DNA from 3 places in the Streptomyces sp. NPDC104106 genome. Region 2 is predicted to be linked to each of the others. Evidence: riboswitches for the same ligand, from Rfam matches in the RefSeq annotation. Region 2 holds a riboswitch; each other region holds the start of a gene.
The links. Region 2 has a riboswitch for cyclic di-AMP ahead of ACZ60X_RS31445 (transglycosylase family protein). Riboswitches for the same ligand answer to the same signal wherever they lie in the genome.

Region 1 (7,022 bases), on a different contig from region 2:
GGCGCGAAGCACCTGTACCAGCTGTGGCGCACCACCCGGCGCGGCAACGGCACCGCCACGCCGTAGGCGCACGCGCAACACCCTCGCGCGCAGCGGCCGCGCACAGCAGGCGTCAGACATCCACGAAGCAGGCAAGGCCACCGCGCGTGGCACACCGTGTCCTGGGGAGGGACTTCGTGACTCCACCGGTTGCAGTCATCGGGGCCGGACCGTTCGGCCTGTCCACCGCCGCCCATCTCCGCGCGCGGCATCCCCGTCCGCGTCTTCGGCGACCCCATGGTCAGCTGGCGCGCCCACATGCCCGAGGGCATGCTCCTGAAGTCGACTCCCGCCGCTTCCAGCCTCGACTGCCCACAGCCCGGCCACACCCTCGCCGACTACTGCGACGCGGCCGGAATCCGTCCTCTGGTGACCGACGAGGACATCATCCCGGTGGATACCTTCATCGCGTACGGGGAGTGGTTCCAGCGGCGACTGCTGCCGGGTCCGGAGCGGGTGCGGGTCGTCTCCGTCGATCGTCACGCGCGCGGTGGCTTCGAACTGAAACTGGGCTCGAGTGAGTTGTGCACCGCACGCGCGGTGGTCGTCGCCACCGGGCTGTCCGGCCTCGCCCGTCTTCCGGCTGAGCTGGCGGGCGGGGCACCCGACGGACCCGCGGCCTCGGCCCGCTCTCGCACAGCTCCCAGCACCACGATCTCAGCCGGTTCGCCGGTCAGGAGCTGATCGTGGCCGGCGCCGGCCAGTCCGCGCTGGAGACGGCGACGCTCGCCGCGGAAGCGGGCGCACGCGTGCGTGTCGTCGCGCGCGGCCGGGGCCGGGTGGCCTTCGGCGCGCCGCCCTGGGAGCAGCCGAGGCTGCGCCCCGAGTCCCCCTTCGGCCGCGCCTGGTCGCTGTGGGCGCTCAGCTACTACCCGCACCCCTACCGCCACCTGCCCGAAGCCGCCCGCCACTACCTGGTCCGCCGGGTCCTCGGGCCGCTCGGCGCCTGGTGGCTGCGCGAGCGGTTCGAGGGCGCCGTACAGGTGCGGGAGGTCGAGCGGATCGTGGGCGCGCACGCGCAGGACGGCAGCCCCGTGCTCACCGTCCGCACGCACGGCGGCCCGTACGGAGCGGCTCACCGCCGGCCACGTCATCGCGGCCACGGGCTACCGCGTCGACATCGCCGCGCTGGACTTCCTCGGCCCCGGACTGCGCACCGGCCTCGAGGTGAGCCGTGGCGCGCCGAAGCTCGGCCCCGGCTACGTGTCCTCCGTCCCCGGCCTGTGCTTCACCGGCCTGCCGGCGGCGGCGTCGTACGGCCCGGTGATGCGCTTCGTGTGCGGCACCGAGTTCGCCTCCCCGCGCCTGGCGCGCCACCTGGCAGCGGCCCACGGCTGACACCGTCGTGTGGCTGAAAGACGGCACTTGGGGCTGATGAGCACGTAAGTGCGCAGCATGACAAGGTGAGTCGGACCGGCGCCGCGTCCGTATTCTCTGAACATGGCAGCCGCATATGCACTGATCGCCACTGACCTGGACGGAACGCTGCTGCGCGGCGACGACACGGTCTCCGGCCGGACGCTCGCCGTGCTCGCGCGGGCGGCGCGGGTCGGCGCCCGCCATCTGGTGGTGACGGGCCGCCCGGCCCCGCGGGTACGGCCGCTGCTCGCGCACCTCGGGTGCGGCGGGCTCGCGGTGTGCGGCCAGGGCGCGCAGGTCTACGACGCCGGAAGCGGCCGCCTGCTGTGGTCGGTGCGGCTGGACCGTGAACTGGCCGAGGAAGCGCTCGGCAAGATCGAGGCCGAGGTGGGGCAGGTCTACGCGGCCGTGGACCAGGACGGTGTCGACGGGCTCACGCTGATCGAGCCCGGCTACCGGATGCCGCACCCGACCCTGCCCTCGGTCCGGGTCGGCCGGCGCGACGACCTGTGGTGCGAGCCGATCAGCAAGGTGCTGCTGCGCCACGCCGTCCTGTCCGACGACGAGTTGGCGGCGGTCGCGCGCGCGGTGGTGGGTCCGCTGGCGACGGTCACGATGTCGGGGCCCGGGACCGTGGAGCTCCAGCCGTGCGGGGTGACCAAGGCGACCGGGCTCGCGCTGGCCGCCGAGCGACTGGGGGTCGGCGCCGGGCAGGCCGTGGCGTTCGGGGACATGCCCAACGACATCCCGATGTTCGAGTGGGCGGGGCATGGGGTCGCCATGGCCGACGCGCATCCCGAACTCAAGGCGGTGGCCGACGAGATCACCTTGTCGAACGAGGACGACGGCGTCGCCGTCGTCCTCGAAAGACTGCTCCCGGCCGGCTGACCGACGCATCGGCTGACCGGCATACCGGCACGCGCCGGTCAGCAGCGTCCGGCCAGGGCGGCCCCTGTGGCAGACCACCCTGTGTCAGACGACCGCGCGGGCCTCCGCGTCACGGGCTGTGGTGTCCCGGCCCGTGGCGCCGGTGTCTCAGTACGCGCTGGAGACGTTGTCGATGGAGCCGTAGCGCGCGGCGGCGTAGTTGCAGGCCGCGGTGATGTTCGCGACCGGGTCGTACGGGTTGAAGGAGGTGCCGGCCACGTGGTAGGCCCGGAAGGTCGGGTCGATGACCTGGAGCAGGCCCTTGGAGGGGATGCCGGCGGCGGCGTTGGAGTCCCAGTTGTTGATGGCCAGCGGGTTGCCGGAGGACTCCCGCATGATGTTGCGGTAGATGCCGTTGTAGGTGCCCGGGATGCCCTTCTGGGCCATGATCGCGAGGGACTCGCGGATCCAGCCGTCGAGGTTGTTCGAGTACCCGGCGGTGGCGACGAGGGCCTTGGTGGTGACGGCCGTCTTGGTGGTGCCGGTGGCGGCGGAGGCGCTGGTGGCGCCGATGAGAGGCAGCGCGAGGACGGCGGCACCGGTGCCGGCGGCGGCGACGGTGCGCATGAGACGGCTGGTCCGGGTACGGCGGTGCTGAGCGGCAGCAGGCATGGCGAAGTTCCTCTCCGTCGCCTGCGAGGTGAGCTGTCGGGTTCGGGCGGGGAGGTGCCCGGCCGTGCCTTCGTGAGAAGGCGTGGCTTAACCCCTAGCCGTTCCGGTGCGACATGTGCCGACCGGCCCGGCGACTTACCTGGGTCCCCCGCTCCTGCCGTACGAATGAGTTCGCGGATGGTTATGCGGGCGGCGGCAGGATTCGGCGTCCGCCCGGCGAGCGGGAACGTATGCGAGAGCACATGCCGGGAACAAGTACCGGATTCACATGGCGCCCCATTTGACCTTGATCAATCCCCTATGGGGTGCTTGATCCTTTGCGGATGCCAATCCTCAACTCGCCGTCCGGGCAAGGGGGAACGGGTGGTGGGGCGGTCGGTGTGTGAAGAGGGCGCGAAGTGGGGGGTCGTGACCCAACTCACGAAATATCAAATCCTGGCAAATCGGTCATCTGGGATTCCGGCTCGGTGTGGTGGTGCGCGCGGCAGGGGAGGTGGGGGCAGGGGGCTGGATGGGGGGGCGATGGGGGTGCCGGGGGGTGTCGGGCGGGGGTGAGAGGTGGGTGTGAGGTGATCGGCGGGCGACTGGGAGGAGCGCCGGCCGGAAGGGGCGCACCCGGCGGGTGAACGGAAGGAGTGCGTGCGGCGGGTGAATCGGAGGAGGGTGCGTCGGGTGCTGGGGAGCTGCTGCGGGTCGGGCGCCGGAGCGGTGCGGTGCGCCGACGGGGGGATGGAACCGGGGATGGCGTGCCCGTCGTTGTCGTGGCGGAGGTGATCGACCGGGGACGGGGTGGAGGTGTTACTCCGCTCGCCTTCCGGTTGGCGACAAAGAGCGAGGCTTCCTGTTAAGTCGATAAATGTCCGTTCTTACCATCTGATCAAAAACATACCGGTCATGATCCAATACCGCCCAGGCTGGACCGGTGGGCGCTATCGGTGATCGAAACAGGACCGGATACGCTGACTTGAGTGATGGCAGCGACCTATCGACAAACCGTGTAATCGCCAGCAGACACCAGCAGACAGGAGACCCCTCGTGACCGTCGTCGGGCCGTTCGGGCTGAGCGTGCGGGACCAGGCTCTCGAAGCCGATGTCCAGGCCGGATTGGCGGCTGTCGAGGAAGGCTTGCTCGAAGCCACCAAGAGCGAGGTCCCGTTCATCACGGAGGCCGCGCAGCACCTCGTACGGGCCGGCGGGAAGCGGTTCCGCCCGCTGCTCGTGATGCTCGCGGCACGGTTCGGCGACCCCTACGCGCCGGGCATCGTGCCGTCGGCCGTCGTGGTGGAGCTGACCCACCTCGCCACGCTGTACCACGACGACGTCATGGACGAGGCCGCCGTGCGGCGCGGCGTGGACAGCGCCAACACCCGCTGGGGCAACTCCGTCGCGGTGCTCACCGGCGACTTCCTGTTCGCCCGCGCCTCCCAGATCCTCGCCGACCTCGGCCCCGAGGCGGTCCGGGTGCAGGCCCTCGCGTTCGAGCGGCTGGTCACGGGCCAGATCCTGGAGACTGCCGGTCCCTCGGACGGCCGTGACCCGGTCGAGCACTACCTCGACGTGCTCGGCGGCAAGACCGGCTCCCTGGTCGCGGTGTCGTGCCGGTTCGGCGCGATGATGTCGGGCGCCGACGAGACGGTCGTCGACGTGCTCACCCAGTACGGCGAGCGGCTCGGTGTCGCCTTCCAGCTCGCCGACGACGTCCTGGACATCGCCTCCGACTCGCGCGAGTCCGGCAAGACCCCGGGCACCGACCTGCGCGAGGGCATCGCGACCCTGCCCGTGCTCCGGCTGCGTGAGCGCGCGGCCCGGCTCCGGCTGCCCGAGGACCTCGCGCTGTGCGAGCTGCTCGACTCCGACCTCAGCGACGACGCCCGGCACGCCGAGGCGCTGACCAAGCTGCGCGCGCACCCCGCGCTGGAGCAGGCCCGCCGCGACACCGTGCGGTACGCGGAGGAGGCGCGGGCGGCGCTGTCGCCGCTGCGGGAGTGCGATGCCAAGGCGGCGCTGCAGGAGCTGTGCGACGCGGTGGTGCACCGCGCGGGCTGACGCCTCCCGGCCTGCGGCGGCGCACGGCTGGTCCTCCAGCGGCGGGGCGGCGGCGCGCGACTGACGTGTCCAACCACCCGGCAATCGGCCGTACGGTGTCCTGTCCTGGCCGTGCGGCCCGGCCCGGCCCCTAGGGGTCCCCGGGACGGGCGCCCCTGAGTGTCATACCCCAGTCGTACACGGAGTTGGCTCCGTGGTCTGACGCTTCCTCATGGCCGATTTGGTGAGATGGAGAACACGGACTTCACCACTCTTCACCGATTCGGGTGAAAATGGCGGCTCAGGGTGGACCAGCGTGAGGACAGCCGCCGCCGACGACGGAGGTAAGGCACACATGGCACCGTACGAATCCGACGACGCAGTGGACGCCGCGCGGGACGAGAACCCGCGCGCCGGACGCCGCAAGGCCGCGCGGTACGCGGTCCCGGTCGCGGTGGTGGGCGTGGCGGCGGCCACGATCGGGCTGGTCCCGGCGCTCGCCGCCTCCGGTGACCCCGACCTGCCCAAGATCACAGCGAAGCAGCTCATCGACAAGATCGCCGCATCGGACGTGCAGCAGCTGTCCGGCACGGTGAAGATCAGCACGGACCTCGGCCTGCCGAACCTGGGCGGTCTGGAGAGCGGCCTCGCCTCCGGGATGGGTAAGGGCGCGGGCGGCGGCTCCTCCGCCGACCCGCAGGCCAAGCTCACCGAGCTGGCCTCCGGCATGCACACGCTGCGCGTGGCCACCGACGGCCCGGACAAGCAGAAGGTGTCGCTGCTGGAGAGCGGCTCCGAGTACAGCCTCATCCACGACGGCACGAACGTCTGGGGCTACGACAGCAAGACCAACTCGGTCTTCCACAGCACCTCCGCCGACTCCGGCAAGGACCGTCGGACCGAGCCCCCGGCCACGCCCAAGGACTTCGCCGACCAGGCGCTGAAGGCGGTGGACGGCACCACGTCCGTCACCGTCGACGGCACCGAGCAGGTCGCCGGCCGCGCCGCCTACAAGCTGCTGATCAAGCCCCGCCAGTCCGCCACCACGGTCGGCGCGATCAGCATCGCCGTCGACTCGAAGACGGGCATGCCGCTGAAGTTCACGCTGACCCCCAGGAGCGGCGGCGCCGCCGTCGTCGACGCGGGCTTCACCGAGGTCTCCTTCGCCAAGCCCGCCGCCTCCACCTTCGGCTTCGCTCCGCCCAAGGGTGCGAAGGTGACGGAGCAGAAGAAGGACGCCGCGGCACGCGAGCACGCGCCGAAGGCGGACGAGGGCTTCGCCAAGGACCACGGCAAGGGCACCGTCCTCGGCAAGGGCTGGACGTCCATCGCCACCTTCGACACCGGTGCCAAGGGTGGCGTGCTGGCCGGTGGCGCCAAGGCCGGCGACCTCAGTGGCTTCCTCGGCTCGCTCGGCGACCACGTCTCCGGCACGTTCGGCAAGGGCACGGTCTTCTCCACCCGCCTGGTCAACGCCCTGATCACCGACGACGGCAAGGTCTACGCCGGCGCGGTGACCAAGGACGCCCTGGTCAAGGCGGCGAACGAAGGAAAGTGACCCCGTCCGGGCACTACGGACCGTGACCGTGCGTTGACCCTTCAGGGGAGCACGGATCGAGGGGGAGCCGATGGACGGACCGTCCGCCGCGGAGCGGGAGGCTGAGGACGCGCGCGAGCGTGCCCCGGGGCAGAGCGAGGAGAGCCCTCCGGGGCAGGCCGGGGCGAGCGTCATCGCCACGCGCGGCCTCACCAAGCGCTATCGCGGCGGACAGCTCGCTGTCGACGGCCTGGACCTGACCGTCCCGGCGGGCAGCGTCTTCGGCTTCCTCGGTCCGAACGGCTCGGGCAAGACCACCACCATCCGCATGCTGATGGGCCTGATCGAGCCGACCGCGGGCACGGCCAGCGTGCTGGGCCGTCCGATGCCCCAGGCGGCCCGCGCCGTTCTGCCCGAGGTCGGCGCGCTCATCGAGGGCCCGGCTCTCTACGGCTTCCTCTCCGGCCGGGACAACCTGCTGCGCTACGACGCCGCGGACCCGACCGCCGACCCCCGCACGCGG
Region 2 (7,022 bases):
GTTCGCCGGTTTCGAGACGACCGTGAACCTGATCGGCAACGGCACCTACGCGCTGCTCACCCACCCCGGACAGCGCGGGCGGCTGCAGGACTCGCTGGCGCGGGGCGAACGGGATCTGCTGGAGACCGGCATCGAGGAACTGCTGCGCTACGACGGCCCGGTGGAGCTGGCCACCTGGCGGTTCGCCACCGAGCCGCTCAGCATCGGCGGCCAGGACATCGCGCCCGGCGACCCGGTGCTCGTGGTGCTCGCGGCGGCCGACCGGGACCCGGAGCGGTTCGCCGAGCCGGACGTGCTGGACCTCTCGCGCCGGGACAACCAGCACCTCGGCTACGGCCACGGCATCCACTACTGCCTGGGCGCGCCGCTCGCCCGCCTGGAGGGCCAGAGCGCGCTCGCCACCCTGCTCACCCGGCTGCCCGACCTGCGGCTCGCGGCCGATCCGGCCGATCTGCGCTGGCGCGGCGGACTCATCATGCGGGGCCTGCGCACGCTGCCGGTGGAGTTCACTCCGGTCCGCTGACGTCACGGGTCCGCCACAAACATGACAGCGGCTCAACTCTGTGATCTTCACGTGATCTGTGCGGCATTAACTTGTGACAAGTGATCGTCTGCCGATACGTTCACCCATCAGCGTGGCGACCGGCACCATCCGCCACGCCGTCCCTGCTGTCGCACGAAAGGTTTCCGCATGCTCTCCGGGAACGGTCGTCACCGTCGCCCCCGTCAGGCTCCGGCCCTCATCGTCGCGGCGGGAGTGACCGGCTCCGCCATCGCCATCCCGCTGCTCGGCGCCGCGAGCGCCCACGCGGCCGACGGCACCACGTGGGACAAGGTCGCCGAGTGCGAGAGCGGGGGTTCCTGGAGCGCGAACAGCGGCAACGGGTACTACGGCGGTCTGCAGATCTCGCAGGACGACTGGGACAAGTACGGCGGCACGCAGTACGCCGACAGCCCCGACCAGGCCAGCCGCAACCAGCAGATCGCCGTCGCCGAGAAGATCCTCGCCGACCAGGGCACCAAGCCGTGGACCATGTGCGCGCTGACCGCCGGGCTGACCTCCAACTCTGGTTCGGTCAAGGTCGACACGGGCGTCGGCGGCTCCGGCAACGGCAAGGGGTCGGGCGACGACTCCGCCTCGGCCGACACCTCCGACTCCTCCGGCCTGCCGGACGGCTCCGGGTCGGGGTCCGGCTCGGGTTCCGGGAGCGGCTCCGGTTCGGGCTCCCAGTCGGGCGCGAAGTCCGGCTCCGGCGCGGGTTCTTCCGTGGGCTCCGGCAGCACGGCCACGCCGGGCGCGAGCGAGGGTTCCGGCACGGCGTCGGGCGGGAAGCGTGACTCCGGCGGGACCGACACCCCCAAGTCCGACAAGACCGACAAGGCGGGTGCGTCCGGTTCTGCGGGAGCCGGAGGTTCCACCGGTTCGTCGGGCACCGGGAACGCGCCGGCGAGCGACAGTTCCCCGACGGCCGTCCCCGGAACCGACGAGTCGGACAATTCCCGCCAGAGTCCCGGCTCTTGGAGCCTCGTCGACACCGGAGCGCTCAGCAGTGGCGGACGTCACCGCGGGGACAGTGCGGACGAAAGCGCGGCAAACGGTCAGAACGCCACGTCCGCCGGCCGCCATGCGGGCAGCGGGCCGGCCACCTACACCGTCCGCGAGGGCGACACGCTCGCCTCCATCGCCGACTCCCTTGGCGTCGACGGCGGATGGCATGCGCTCTACGACGGCAACATCAAGGTGATAGGCGCCGACCCGAACCTCATCGCCGCCGGTCAGACGCTGGAAGTGGGTCGCGAAACGGGCGCGCGATAGCGGGAGTTGACGCCCCAGTTGATCGCTAATGTCCGGTTTGGCGAAAGTGTGGGATGAGTCTCAGAAGCCCTGATCGTCTTTGAAATTCCGTCGATCGCGTGTCTACGGTCAGGACCGCTCGTCACCACGAGCCCCGGCAGCCGCAACGCCGAATCCTGCCAGCGGTCGCCCGGGAACAGTCGTCGCGTCAAGCGCCGTAGGCAGGAGCGGGGGACCCAAGGTAGGCGCCGGAACCGGCAGTTGACGCCGGAACCGGCTTGGGGTGAAGCCGCAGGCCCGCGACAGCGGGCGTGCGGCCGGGCAACTCAACCGGCCCGAACCCGACAGCTCACCTCGCAGGCGTCGGTGAGGGGATCGATCCATGCTGTTCTCCGGCAAGGGCAAGCACCGTCGCCCGTCCAAGGCCACCCGCGTCATCGCGCTCGCCGGTGTCACCGGTGCCGCCGTCGCCGCCCCGCTGATGGCGGCCGGCAACGCCTCCGCCGCCACCGCCTCCGAATGGGACGCGGTCGCCCAGTGCGAGTCCGGCGGGAACTGGTCCATCAACACCGGCAACGGCTACTACGGTGGCCTGCAGTTCTCCGCCTCCACCTGGGCCGCGTACGGCGGCACCGCGTACGCCCCGCAGGCCAACCAGGCCGGCAAGGCGCAGCAGATCGCGGTCGCCGAGAAGGTCCTCGCCGCGCAGGGCAAGGGCGCCTGGCCGGTCTGCGGCACGGGGCTGTCCTCCGCCGCGTACAACGGCTCCGCCCCGAGCGCCGGCTCCAGCTCGTCGAGCAGCAGCTCCGCCGGCAGCGGCGCCGGCACCACCACCCGCTCCACCGACGGGCAGGCCGCCTCCCGCTCCGCCGAGCGCACGGCCCCGTCCGCGAGCAAGACCGTCACCACCCCGACCGGCAAGAAGGTCAAGAAGGGCGACGGCGAGTACAAGGTCGTCAAGGGTGACACCCTCAGCTCCATCGCCGAGAAGCACCAGGTGCGGGGCGGCTGGCAGAAGCTGTTCGAGCTGAACAAGGACATCATCGACAACGCCGACCTCATCTACCCGGGTCAGCAGCTGCACCTGAAGTGACATCCGGCTCCGGCCGGACCCGCAGGGCCCTCACATCCCCACCCCCCACACTGAGGACCCCGTGAGGGCCACCCCCCGTCCCCACGGGCTCCCCGCCCCGGCGCGTGTTCCCCCGTACGCGCCGGGGCGGGGTCTTTTCACCCCCACACCGCTCCCCCCGGCCCCCGGCGTTCCGCCGGGCCAACCCCGACGCCGCCCTCCGCGCCCGCCGCACGCCCGAGCCTTCCCCGCCCCGCCAGGTCGGTCCCGGCTCTCGCCCCCACCGCTCGCTCCGGCACTCGAACGCTCCGGCCGGCCAGGCCCCGCCCCCGGCGTCCGCCCCCGCCCCACTCGTTTGCCCGCTCTTCACCCGCGCCCCCCTTTGTTCCGCTGGTGAACAATGGGTACCGTCTGCGTGTCCCTCCCCGTCCACGGGGCGGTCGGTCGGTGGCTGATCCCCCGGAGACGGTTAGGCTCTAGTCGCAAGGCACAGCCGTAAGGCACACCACTTCGCAGTTCCAGCGTCACATCCAAGAAGGAGATGCTCGTGCCGTCCATCGACGTCGTCGTAGCCCGGGAAATCCTGGACTCCCGAGGCAACCCCACGGTCGAGGTCGAGGTCGGCCTCGACGACGGCAGCACGGGTCGTGCCGCCGTCCCGTCCGGCGCCTCCACCGGTGCCTTCGAGGCCATCGAGCTGCGCGACGGTGACCCGAACCGCTACCAGGGCAAGGGCGTCGAGAAGGCCGTCCTCGCCGTCATCGAGCAGATCGGCCCGGAGCTGGTCGGCTACGACGCCACCGAGCAGCGCCTGATCGACCAGGCCATGTTCGACCTGGACGCCACGGACAACAAGGGCTCCCTCGGCGCCAACGCCATCCTCGGCGTCTCGCTGGCCGTGGCCCACGCCGCCTCCGAGGCCTCCGACCTGCCGCTGTTCCGCTACCTCGGTGGCCCGAACGCGCACCTGCTGCCCGTCCCGATGATGAACATCCTGAACGGCGGCTCGCACGCCGACTCCAACGTGGACATCCAGGAGTTCATGATCGCCCCCGTAGGTGCGGAGTCCTTCTCCGAGGCCCTGCGCTGGGGCGCCGAGGTCTACCACACGCTGAAGAAGGTCCTGAAGAGCAAGGGCCTGTCCACCGGCCTCGGCGACGAGGGCGGCTTCGCCCCCAACCTGGAGTCCAACCGCGCCGCCCTGGACCTCATCCTGGAGGCCGTCAAGGAGGCCGGTTACGTCCCCGGCGAGCAGATCGCCCTCGCGCTCGACGTCGCCGCCTCCGAGTTCTACAAGGACGGCAAGTACCTCTTCGAGGGCAAGGAGCGCTCCGCCGCCGAGATGACGGAGTACTACGAGGAGCTGGTGGCGGCCTACCCGCTGGTCTCCATCGAGGACCCGCTGTTCGAGGACGACTGGGCCGGCTGGAAGGTCATCACCGACCGCCTCGGTGACAAGGTCCAGCTCGTCGGCGACGACCTGTTCGTCACCAACCCCGAGCGCCTCGCCCGCGGCATCGAGGAGGGCACCGCCAACGCCCTGCTCGTGAAGGTGAACCAGATCGGCTCGCTGACCGAGACCCTGGACGCCGTCGAGCTGGCCCAGCGCAACGGCTTCAAGTGCATGATGTCCCACCGCTCCGGCGAGACCGAGGACGTCACCATCGCCGACCTCGCCGTCGCCACCAACTGCGGCCAGATCAAGACCGGCGCCCCGGCCCGCTCCGAGCGCGTCGCCAAGTACAACCAGCTGCTGCGCATCGAGGAGATCCTCGACGACGCCGCGGTGTACGCCGGCCGCAGCGCCTTCCCGCGCTTCAAGGGCACCGCCCAGATCTCCAAGGGCTGAGCCAGTCCGGGCTAAGTCTTAGCCAGTCGTACGTACGTCCCCGTACCGGTCCCGTACCGTGTCCGGGGACGTACGCACGTGTGAAGCGCGAGGCAGAAGGCAAGGGGAGGCGGAGAGCCACGATGGCCGCACGGGACCGGGACCGTTTCTCCACCGCGACCAGGCTGCGGCTGCTCGGCGAGCAGACCGCGGCCCGGGTCTACCGTTCCCAGAGCAAGCGGCAGGCCCGCCGCTCCCGGCTCACCGGGCGCGCCGCGCTGCTCGTCCTGGTGCTGTGCTCGATGATCGTCGCGCTCGCCTACCCGATGCGTCAGTACGTCTCCCAGCGCGCGCAGATCTCCGACCTCCAGCGGCAGCAGCGACAGGCCGGCAAGCGCGTCGAGCAGCTGCGCGACCTCAAGGCACGCTGGCAGGACGACGCCTACGCCGAGCAGCAGATCCGGCGCCGGCTGCATTATGTGATGCCGGGGGAGACCGGGTACGTGGTCGTCGACCCCCATGCGGCCCGGCAGTCCCGCGCCGACCTGAAGGCCGCCCAGCGGCCCTGGTACGCCAACGTCTGGGACGGGGTCGACAAGTCCGACGCCTCCGACCAGTGAGCCGGCCGCCGGCCGGTGACCGACAGAAAGCCATCCGAAAGCAGTCATGGAAACCCCTCCGCCGCCCACTTCGCGCACCGAGCCCACCGACGCGGACGTCGAGGCCTTCAAGCAGCAGCTCGGCCGCCCGCCGCGGGGCCTGCGGGCCATCGCGCACCGCTGCCCGTGCGGCCAGCCGGACGTCGTGGAGACGGCGCCGCGGCTGCCCGACGGCACGCCCTTCCCGACGTTGTACTACCTGACGTGCCCGAAGGCGTCCTCCGCCATCGGCACGCTGGAGGCGAACGGCGTGATGAAGGAGATGACCGAGCGGCTCGCGACCGACCCGGAGCTGGCCGCCGCGTACCGCGCCGCGCACGAGGACTACATCCGGCGCCGGGACGAGATCGAGGAGCTGAAGGGCTTCCCGAGCGCGGGCGGCATGCCGGACCGGGTGAAGTGCCTGCACGTCCTGGTCGCCCACTCGCTGGCCGCCGGCCCGGGCGTGAACCCGCTCGGCGACGAGGCCCTGGCGATGCTGCCGGAGTGGTGGCGCAAGGGCGCCTGCGTGACGCTCACCGAGAACGCCGAAGGCACCGGCGAACGCCCCGAGGGAGACGAGAAGTGACCCGTGTCGCCGCCATCGACTGCGGTACCAACTCCATCCGTCTGCTCGTCGCCGACGCGGACCCCGCGACCGGCGAACTGGTCGACCTGGACCGCCGGATGACGATCGTGCGGCTCGGCCAGGGCGTCGACCGCACCGGGCGGCTCGCGCCGGAGGCGCTGGAGCGCACGTTCGCCGCGTGCCGGGAGTACGCCGGGATCATCAAGGAGCACGGCGCCGAGAAGCTCCGCTTCGTCGCCACCTCCGCCTCCCGGGACGCCGAGAACCGCGACGAGTTCGTGCGCGGGGTGCTGGACATCCTCGGGGTCGAGCCGGAGGTGATCACCGGCGACCAGGAGGCCGAGTACTCCTTCACCGGCGCCACCAAGGAGCTGACCGGCCGCACCGACCTCGCCAGGCCGTACCTGGTGGTGGACATCGGCGGCGGCTCCACCGAGTTCGTCGTCGGCGAGGAGCACGTGCGGGCCGCGCGCTCGGTCGACGTCGGCTGTGTGCGGATGACCGAACGGCACCTGGTGCGCGGCGGCGAGGTCTGCGACCCGCCCACCGAGGAGCGGATCGCCGCGATGAGGGCCGACATCGAGGCCGCCCTGGACCTCGCGGAGCAGACCGTCCCGCTGCGGGCGGCGCACACCCTGGTGGGCCTCGCCGGGTCCGTCACCAGCGTCTCGGCCATCGCCCAGGACCTGCCGGAGTACGACTCCGCGCGCATCCACCACTCCCGCGTCTCCTACGACCGGGTCCGCGAGATCACCGAGTCGCTGCTGCGCTCCACGCACGCCGAGCGCGCCGCGATCCCGTCCCTGCATCCCGGCCGGGTCGACGTCATCGGCGCGGGCGCCCTCGTCCTGCTCGCGATCATGGAGCGGATCGGCGCCGGGGAGGTCGTGGTGAGCGAGCACGACATCCTCGACGGCATCGCGTGGTCGGTGGCGTAGCCCACTTCGGTTACCTGTCAGTAGCCTTCTGCTGAGCAGGTCGGATAACGTTTGAGCGGCTTCCGGGGGCCCTTCGGGGCTCCTCGGTGACACGTCGTCGGAAAACTTCGTGAAGTTCTTCACAAGGAATTCGGCCGGGGTGGCGTACGCAAGGGCCCCTGT
Region 3 (7,022 bases), on a different contig from region 2:
TGCTGGAGGTGCTCACCGCGCACCCCGACTTCGAGAACACGCAGGCCGACGGCGGTTTCGCCCCGCGCCCGGCGTTCCGGCCGCTGACCCGTTTCGAGGGGCAGGGGCTGGACAAGGGTCATGTCGTGAACGATCTGCTCTTCCGGCGCCGTTGACCGGAACCGGGCCGGGCACCGGGACCTCCGGGCACCCGGCCCGGCCCCTTCCCGCACCGCCGGGTCCGCCAGGGCGCCGGGGCCGGTAATCCGCTCCAGCCCCTCGTCCCGTCACCGTTAGGGTCGATGCCGTGGCCACCAGTCCGACCAGTCCTCCGTATCCGGCGTATCCGCCCCACCCCGGGGGCCCTGGGCTCCGCCATCCGCACTGGTGGCAGCGCGGATGGGTGCGCTACGGGGCGCTGATCACACTGCTCGCCCTGTCCGGGCTGGTGATCCTGGCGCTGGTGCGCCGGCAGACCGGCACCGAGGGGTTCCTCGTCGGGATCGGGCTGGCCATGCTGCCCGTGCCGTGGCTCATAGCGGCCTTCCGGTGGCTGGACCGGGTGGCACCCGGCCCCTGGCGGAACCTGGTCTTCGCGTTCGCCTGGGGAGCCTGCGCGGCGGCCCTCATAGCCATCGTCGCCAACAGCTTCGCCACCAGGTGGATAGCCACCGCCGACCCGGCCAGTGCGGACACCCTGGGCGCCACGGTGATAGCGCCCATCGTGGAGGAATCCGCCAAGGCCGCCGCCGTACTGCTCGTCTTCCTCTTCCGCAGACGCGACTTCACCGGGATCGTCGACGGGGTGGTGATAGCGGGCATCACCGCCACCGGGTTCGCGTTCACCGAGAACATCCTCTACCTCGGTACGGCCTTCGGGACCGATCAGCTCACCGGCGACAGCGGCATCGCCTCCGTCACCGCCGCCACCTTCTTCGTGCGCATCGTGATGTCGCCGTTCGCGCACCCCCTCTTCACCACCATGACCGGCATCGGCTTCGGCATCGCCGCGCTCTGCGCCGACCGCCAGCGCGCACGCCGGGTGCTGCTGCCGCTCGCCGGTCTGCTGCTCGCGATGGGCATGCACGCTTTCTGGAACGGCTCCTCGACCTTCGGCCGGCTCGGCTTCTTCGCCGTCTACGGCTGCTTCATGGTGCCGGTGTTCGGGCTGCTGACCTGGCTGGCGATCTGGACGCGGCAGCGGGAGCTGAGGACCGTGCGCGCGGAGCTGCCCGCCTACGTACTGGCCGGGTGGCTCGGGCCGGCCGAGCCGTTCGCGCTGGGCTCGATGCGGGCGCGCCGGGCGGCCCGGGACTACGCCCGGCACCACGGCGGCAAACCGGTGGCGCGGGAGGTGGCGCGCTACGAGGCGTACGCCACGGATCTCGCGCTGCTGCGGCACCGGGGGCGCGCGGGGAAGGCCGGGGCCGACTTCGTCGTACGGGAGCGGGAGCTGCTGGACGAGCTGTGGAGGCGCAAGGACGCGGCGCGGCCGGCTCTGGAGTACGGCGCGAGGGCGGCCGCCCCGGCCCCGGTGCGCTGGGCTCCTCCCCCGTACGGGTACGGCCAGGGGCCGGGGTACGGGTATCCGGCGGTGCCGAACCCCGCGTCCCCCACGTCCCCCGCGTACAACCCGTACTACCCGTACCGGTCGTAGCGCGTTACGCCGACGCCGCCGTCAGCTTCGCCAGTTCGTCCTGCGTCAGCTTCAGGTCCGCCACCCCCAGCAGCGCGGGCAGCTGTTCCACCGTGCGGGCCGAGGCGATCGGGGCGGTGACCGTGGGCTGGGCCGCGAGCCAGGCCAGGGCGACCGTGGCGTGCGGGGCCTCGTGGGCGGCGGCGATCTCGTCCAGGGCGGCGAGGACCTTCTGGCCGCGCTCGGACTCGGCGTACCCCTGGGCCCGGTCGGCGCGGGCGCTGTCGACCTTGGTGCCCGGGCGGTACTTGCCGGTCAGGAAGCCCGCGGCGAGGGAGAAGTACGGCACCGCGGACAGGTTCTCCTTGGCGGCCAGGTCCTGCAGCTCGCCCTCGTAGGTGTCGCGGGAGACCAGGTTGTAGTGCGGTTGGAGGGCGACGTAGCGGGCCAGGCCCTCGCGCTCGGAGAAGTCGAGGGAGGCCTGAAGGCGCTCGGGGCTGATGTTGGAGGCGGCGATGTGCCGGACCTTGCCCGCCCGCACCAGCTCGTCGAGGGCGCCGATGATCTCCTCGACCGGGATCTCGGGCTTGTCGAAGTGCGTGTAGTAGAGGTCGATGTGGTCGGTGCCCAGGCGGCTCAGGGACGCGTCGGCGGCCGCCTTGATGTTGGCGGCGGACAGGCCCTGGAACTTCGGGTGCTGGCTGACCTTGGTGGCGATGACGACGTCGTCGCGGTTGCCGCGGGCCTTGAGCCACTTGCCGATGACCGTCTCGGACTCGCCGCCCTCGTTGCCCTCGACCCAGGCGGAGTAGGCGTCGGCGGTGTCGATGAAGTTGCCGCCCGCGGCCGTGTAGGCGTCGAGCACGGCGAAGGAGGTCTCCTCGTCGGCGGTCCAGCCGAAGACGTTGCCGCCGAGGGAGAGGGGGAAGACCTGGAGGTCCGAGGAACCGAGTGTGCGCAAGGAAGTCATGCTCTACGTCAACACCGGCGGCAGATGATCGCATTCCGCCGCCGGTGTGAATTTCCGCGCCGGACCGGTCAGGGGTTGAGGCCCTTGTCCCGCAGCCACGCCGCCGGGTCGATGCCGGTGGGCTGGCCGCCCGGGTGGACCTCCAGGTGCAGGTGCGGGCCGGTGACGTTGCCGGTGGCGCCGATGCGGCCGATGACGTCGCCGGTGGAGACCTTCTGGCCGACCGAGACGTTGATCGAGGACTGGTGGCAGAACCACAGCTCGGTGCCGTCGTCCAGCGTCAGGACGGTGCGGTAGCCGTAGGCGCCGGCCCAGCCCGCCTCGGTGATCGTGCCACCGTGGACGGCCTTGATCAGGGTGCCGGTGGGGGCGGCGAAGTCGAGGCCGGTGTGGTAGCCGGAGGACCACATCGCGCCGGGCTGACCGAAGGTGCCGGTGATCGTGTACGACACGACGGGCAACTGGTACTGCTTGGCCAGCTCGGCCAGCCGCGCGGTCTCGGCGGCCTTCTCGGCGTCGGCCTGCGCCTTGTCCTTGGCGGCCGCCGCCTTGGCGGCGGCGTCCTTCTCGGCCTTGGCGGCGGCGTCGGCGGTCTGCTTCTCGGCGGCGGCGAGCGCGGCGGCGGTGGCCTTGCTGTCGGCCCTGCTCTGCTGGTGCTCGGCCTGGGCCATGATCCGGTTGCGCAGGGCCTCCCCCGCGTCGCCGGCCTTGCCGCTGTCGGTGGTCGCGCCGACGTCGGAGAGCCCGGTGGCGGTGGTCTTCGACGCCTCCGAGGAGCCGCCGCCGTCGAAGAGGTGGCTCACGGAGTCTGGCAGGGAGATGGAGACCGGGGGCTTGCCGGTGTGGGCACTGGCCATGCCGCCCGCGCCGACGGCGGCCATGACGCCGACGCCGAGGACGGTGGAGCTGCGGGCGAAGCCGCCGCGCTGCTTGGCGACACGGTGCCGGCCACGGACCCGGTCGACGGAGTCCTCGGTGGGGTTCCACTCCTCCCAGGGGCCCTCTTCGGCGCGGTAGGAGCCGTAGGCGAAGGCCTCGGGCTCGGCGGACGCCGGTATGTACGGGGCTTCTGGGGCAGGCCGGTTGGACGCCACGCGGGCGTACTCCTTTCCTTCCGTCGCCTACCGGGTTAGCTGACGGGTTCGGAGCAGGAAGGTCTCCTACGCGCGTATACCGGGCGGTATCCGCGTGATTCACCCCAAGGTGGTGGTTCCCCGGTTCCCTTGCGGGATTCGGCGCGTGCGCACGGAGCCGCCTCTTGTGGCGGCTGGGACGACCGCGCTGCGTTATCGAACGTTAATAGACTTGCGAGTCACTTTCCAAGCCGTTGGGCTTGATCGTTAACGTTCCCGGCCGGGACTTATCATCCACGAACCCTGCAAAACGGATGGGTTGGCGAGGGTTCAGGAGTCACGGCAGTTTTGATGGTGTCTCAGGTGTCATGCGGACGGCGGTCACCCGGTCACCATCCGTGAACCCCGGGAACCCCTGCGGGTGCCGTACGGCGAGCAGCGCCATGTCGTCGGCCATCCCGCCGCCGGAGTGCCGCCGCACCTCCTCGGCGAGCGCGTCGACCAGGTCCGCCGGGTCGCGGAAGAGGCGCCCCGCGAGCCGCCGTTCGGGGTCGAAGAACCGGCCGTGGCGGTTGCGGGCCTCGGACAGCCCGTCGGTGTACAGCAGCAGGGTGGAGCCGTCCGGGAAGGGTGCCTCGATGGCCCGGTCCGGCCACATCCCCAGGTCGCTCATGCCGAGCGGCAGCGCGGCCTCGGCGGCCGCCAGGGTGTGCGGCGCGCCGTCGGCGGACAGCAGCAGCGGGGGCGGATGACCCCGGTTGACGATGCGTACGAGCCCGTCGCCGTGCGGGAGTTCGGCGAGGACGGCGGTGGTGAAGCCCTCGAAGGCGTCGATGCCGTCGCGCCGGGTGCCCTCGCGGGCCAGTGCGCGCTCCAGCCGCTGGGCCACCGCCTCCAGCGTGTCCTCCTGCTCGGCGGCCTCCCGGAACGCGCCGATCACCACGGCGACGGCGGCCACCGCGCCCATGCCCTTGCCGCGCACGTCCCCGACGATCAGCCGGACGCCGTGCGGGCTGTCCTGCACCGCGTACAGGTCGCCGCCGATGAACGCGTCCTGCCGGGCCGCCTCGTAACGGGCGGCGATCTCGAAGCCGCCGATCCGCGCGGCGGGCTCCGGCAGTACGGCCCGCTGGGCGGCCTCGGCGATCTCCCGGGCGGAGGCCAGCCGCCGGTCGCCGATCCGCACCACCCGGTTGATCGCCACCGCCAGCAGGGCGACGCTGGTCACGGTGACGACGTCCGTGACGACGCCGACGGCCGGGTGCTCGCCGCCCTGGGCCCGCACCGCGAACATCGCGGCGACGGCCGCGACGCCGGTCAGCACGGTGGTGCGCAGCGCGGACAGGGGCGCGGCGATCAGCGGGGCGGCGGTGAAGAACGGAACGGCGGTGAACTCCCTCGGCGTGAGCAGGCCGTACAGCACCCCGCCGGCGATCAGCAGCGCGGGCAGGGCGCGGGCCGGCCGGCGGAGGGGGAAGCGGTGCGGGCGCGGGGGCGCCGGCTCGTCGCCGAGCCCCGGGTCGGGCACGGGGTCGCCGGGAAGCCTGCCCCCCGCCCTGGCATACGGGCTCTCCTCCACCTCTCCAGGGCCCACCGCGCGTCTCCCACGTGTCCGACGTACGACCAGCCTGACGGCCCGCGGCCCGCCGGGCGACCTCGGTGGGCCGAGCGGATGACGGGCTCCGGGGGCGTCTTGATCAGCCGATGTGCAAAGTGCCGCGCGGATGGCGTACAGTAGTGAACACAACGACGCGGGGTGGAGCAGCTCGGTAGCTCGCTGGGCTCATAACCCAGAGGTCGCAGGTTCAAATCCTGTCCCCGCTACTGAAGACTCAGGGCCCGGAATCCATCGGATTCCGGGCCCTGAGTGCTGTCGGGGCTCTTTCGGGTGCGGCGGGGGCGCCCCGGGCAGCGGCGGGGGCGCCCGTGGGGTGACTTACGCCACCAGATGCCTGTTCGGCGCCTTGGCCCGCTCCTCGTACTCCCCCAGTACGACGACCTCGGCTCCCCCCTTGGCCAGCACGCCGGTCCCGTCGGCCGCCGCCACGAACGTGTCCGGTTCGCGCCACGCGGTGACCACCCGCCGCACCCCCGCCCGAAGGATCAGCTCGGAGCACGGCGCCGGCCGCGACGCGCGCCGGGCGCACGGCTCCAGGCTGCTGTAGACCGTGGCCCCGGGCAGCCGCGGCTCGGCCGGGTCGATCTTCGCCAGCGCGGCCTCCTCCGCGTGGACCACCGGGTCGTCGCCCTCGCGGGAGTGGCCGCGGGCCAGCTCCGTGCCGTCGGCCGCGACCACCACCGCGCCGACGCTGAACGCCGTCTCGGAGGGCGGGCACAGCGCGGCGAGGTCGCAGGCGGTGCGCAGCCAGTGGCGGTCGGCGGCGGTGGGCGCGGGTCCGGTGCCGGGGGCGGTGGGCTCGTAGCGCATGAGGACCACGTCCTCGATCCGGCGGGTCTCGGTCAGGCGCAGCCGGCCCGCCTGGTACGCACCGGGGCCGAACAGGCGCGGGGCCGCCGGGTCGCCGACGAGGAGCGGGGCGAGGACCAGCTGGAGCTCGTCGGCGAGGCCCTGCTGGAGCAGCTGGGTGTGGACCGTGCCGCCGCCCTCCACCATCAGGCGCCGCACACCGCGCACGGCGTGCAGGTGCTCCAGCAGGGCCCGCCAGTCGAGGCCGGGGCCGAGCGGTACGACGTCGGCGGTGCCGCCGAGGAGGCGGCCGGCGCGCTCGGCGCCTGCGTCGGTGGTGTAGACGACCTTCTCGCCGCCGGTGTGCCAGAAGTGGGCGGCCGGATCGAGGTCGCCGGAGGCGGTGACGGTCACCTTCAGGGGGTAGGCGGGCTTGCCCTCGCTCACCCGGGCGGCACGGCGCTCGGCGGAGTTGACCAGCAGGCGCGGGTTGTCCGCGCGGATCGTGCCGGCGCCGACGAGGATGGCGTCGGACGCGGCCCGTACCGCGTCGACCCGGTCGAAGTCGGCCGGGCTGGACAGCAGCAGGCGCTCGGGGCCGGTGTCGTCCAGGTAGCCGTCGAGGGAGACGGCGGCGGACAGCAGCACGTACGGGTACGACATCGGCGTGTTCTCCCTGAGACGGTGAGCTGCATTGTTGGTTCAAGTTTGAAACAAACTTACACTGACTGTATGACGACCCGCTGGCTCAGCCCCGAGGAGCAGCGCGCCTGGCGCGCGTACATGGCCGCGACCCACCTCCTGGAGGACGTGCTCGACCGGCAGCTCCAGCAGGACGCCGGTATGCCCCACCTGTTCTACTCGGTCCTGGCGAACCTCTCCGACGCCCCGGACCGGCGCCTGCGCATGACCGATCTCGCCGAGTCGCTGAAGATCACGCGCAGCAGGCTGACGTAC

Region 1: it holds a riboswitch for cyclic di-AMP, as region 2 does, so the genes downstream of both, ACZ60X_RS32165 (transglycosylase SLT domain-containing protein) here and ACZ60X_RS31445 (transglycosylase family protein) in region 2, are expected to answer to the same signal.
Region 3: it holds a riboswitch for cyclic di-AMP, as region 2 does, so the genes downstream of both, ACZ60X_RS17945 (M23 family metallopeptidase) here and ACZ60X_RS31445 (transglycosylase family protein) in region 2, are expected to answer to the same signal.

Annotation. Positions count from the first base shown of each region.
Region 1 is NZ_JBVJMF010000017.1:31,491-38,512, reverse strand. Features, by position in the region: gene ACZ60X_RS32180 (carboxylate--amine ligase) at 1-66, shown strand, start outside; partial or broken gene ACZ60X_RS32175 (FAD-dependent oxidoreductase) at 177-1,377, shown strand; gene ACZ60X_RS32170 (HAD family hydrolase) at 1,480-2,286, shown strand; gene ACZ60X_RS32165 (transglycosylase SLT domain-containing protein) at 2,434-2,937, opposite strand; cyclic di-AMP (ydaO/yuaA leader) riboswitch at 2,941-3,123, opposite strand; gene ACZ60X_RS32160 (polyprenyl synthetase family protein) at 3,973-4,983, shown strand; gene ACZ60X_RS32155 (LolA family protein) at 5,318-6,520, shown strand; gene ACZ60X_RS32150 (ABC transporter ATP-binding protein) at 6,591-7,022, shown strand, end outside.
Region 2 is NZ_JBVJMF010000016.1:89,703-96,724, reverse strand. Features, by position in the region: gene ACZ60X_RS31455 (cytochrome P450 family protein) at 1-523, shown strand, start outside; gene ACZ60X_RS31450 (transglycosylase family protein) at 692-1,816, shown strand; cyclic di-AMP (ydaO/yuaA leader) riboswitch at 1,999-2,173, shown strand; gene ACZ60X_RS31445 (transglycosylase family protein) at 2,178-2,888, shown strand; gene eno (phosphopyruvate hydratase) at 3,409-4,716, shown strand; gene ACZ60X_RS31435 (FtsB family cell division protein) at 4,839-5,315, shown strand; gene ACZ60X_RS31430 (DUF501 domain-containing protein) at 5,362-5,922, shown strand; gene ACZ60X_RS31425 (Ppx/GppA phosphatase family protein) at 5,919-6,860, shown strand.
Region 3 is NZ_JBVJMF010000007.1:19,365-26,386, forward strand. Features, by position in the region: gene trmB (tRNA (guanosine(46)-N7)-methyltransferase TrmB) at 1-155, shown strand, start outside; gene ACZ60X_RS17935 (PrsW family intramembrane metalloprotease) at 287-1,636, shown strand; gene ACZ60X_RS17940 (aldo/keto reductase) at 1,641-2,585, opposite strand; gene ACZ60X_RS17945 (M23 family metallopeptidase) at 2,654-3,679, opposite strand; cyclic di-AMP (ydaO/yuaA leader) riboswitch at 3,689-3,833, opposite strand; gene ACZ60X_RS17950 (PP2C family protein-serine/threonine phosphatase) at 3,996-5,252, opposite strand; tRNA gene ACZ60X_RS17955 (tRNA-Met) at 5,409-5,482, shown strand; gene ACZ60X_RS17960 (dihydrofolate reductase family protein) at 5,595-6,728, opposite strand; gene ACZ60X_RS17965 (MarR family winged helix-turn-helix transcriptional regulator) at 6,798-7,022, shown strand, end outside.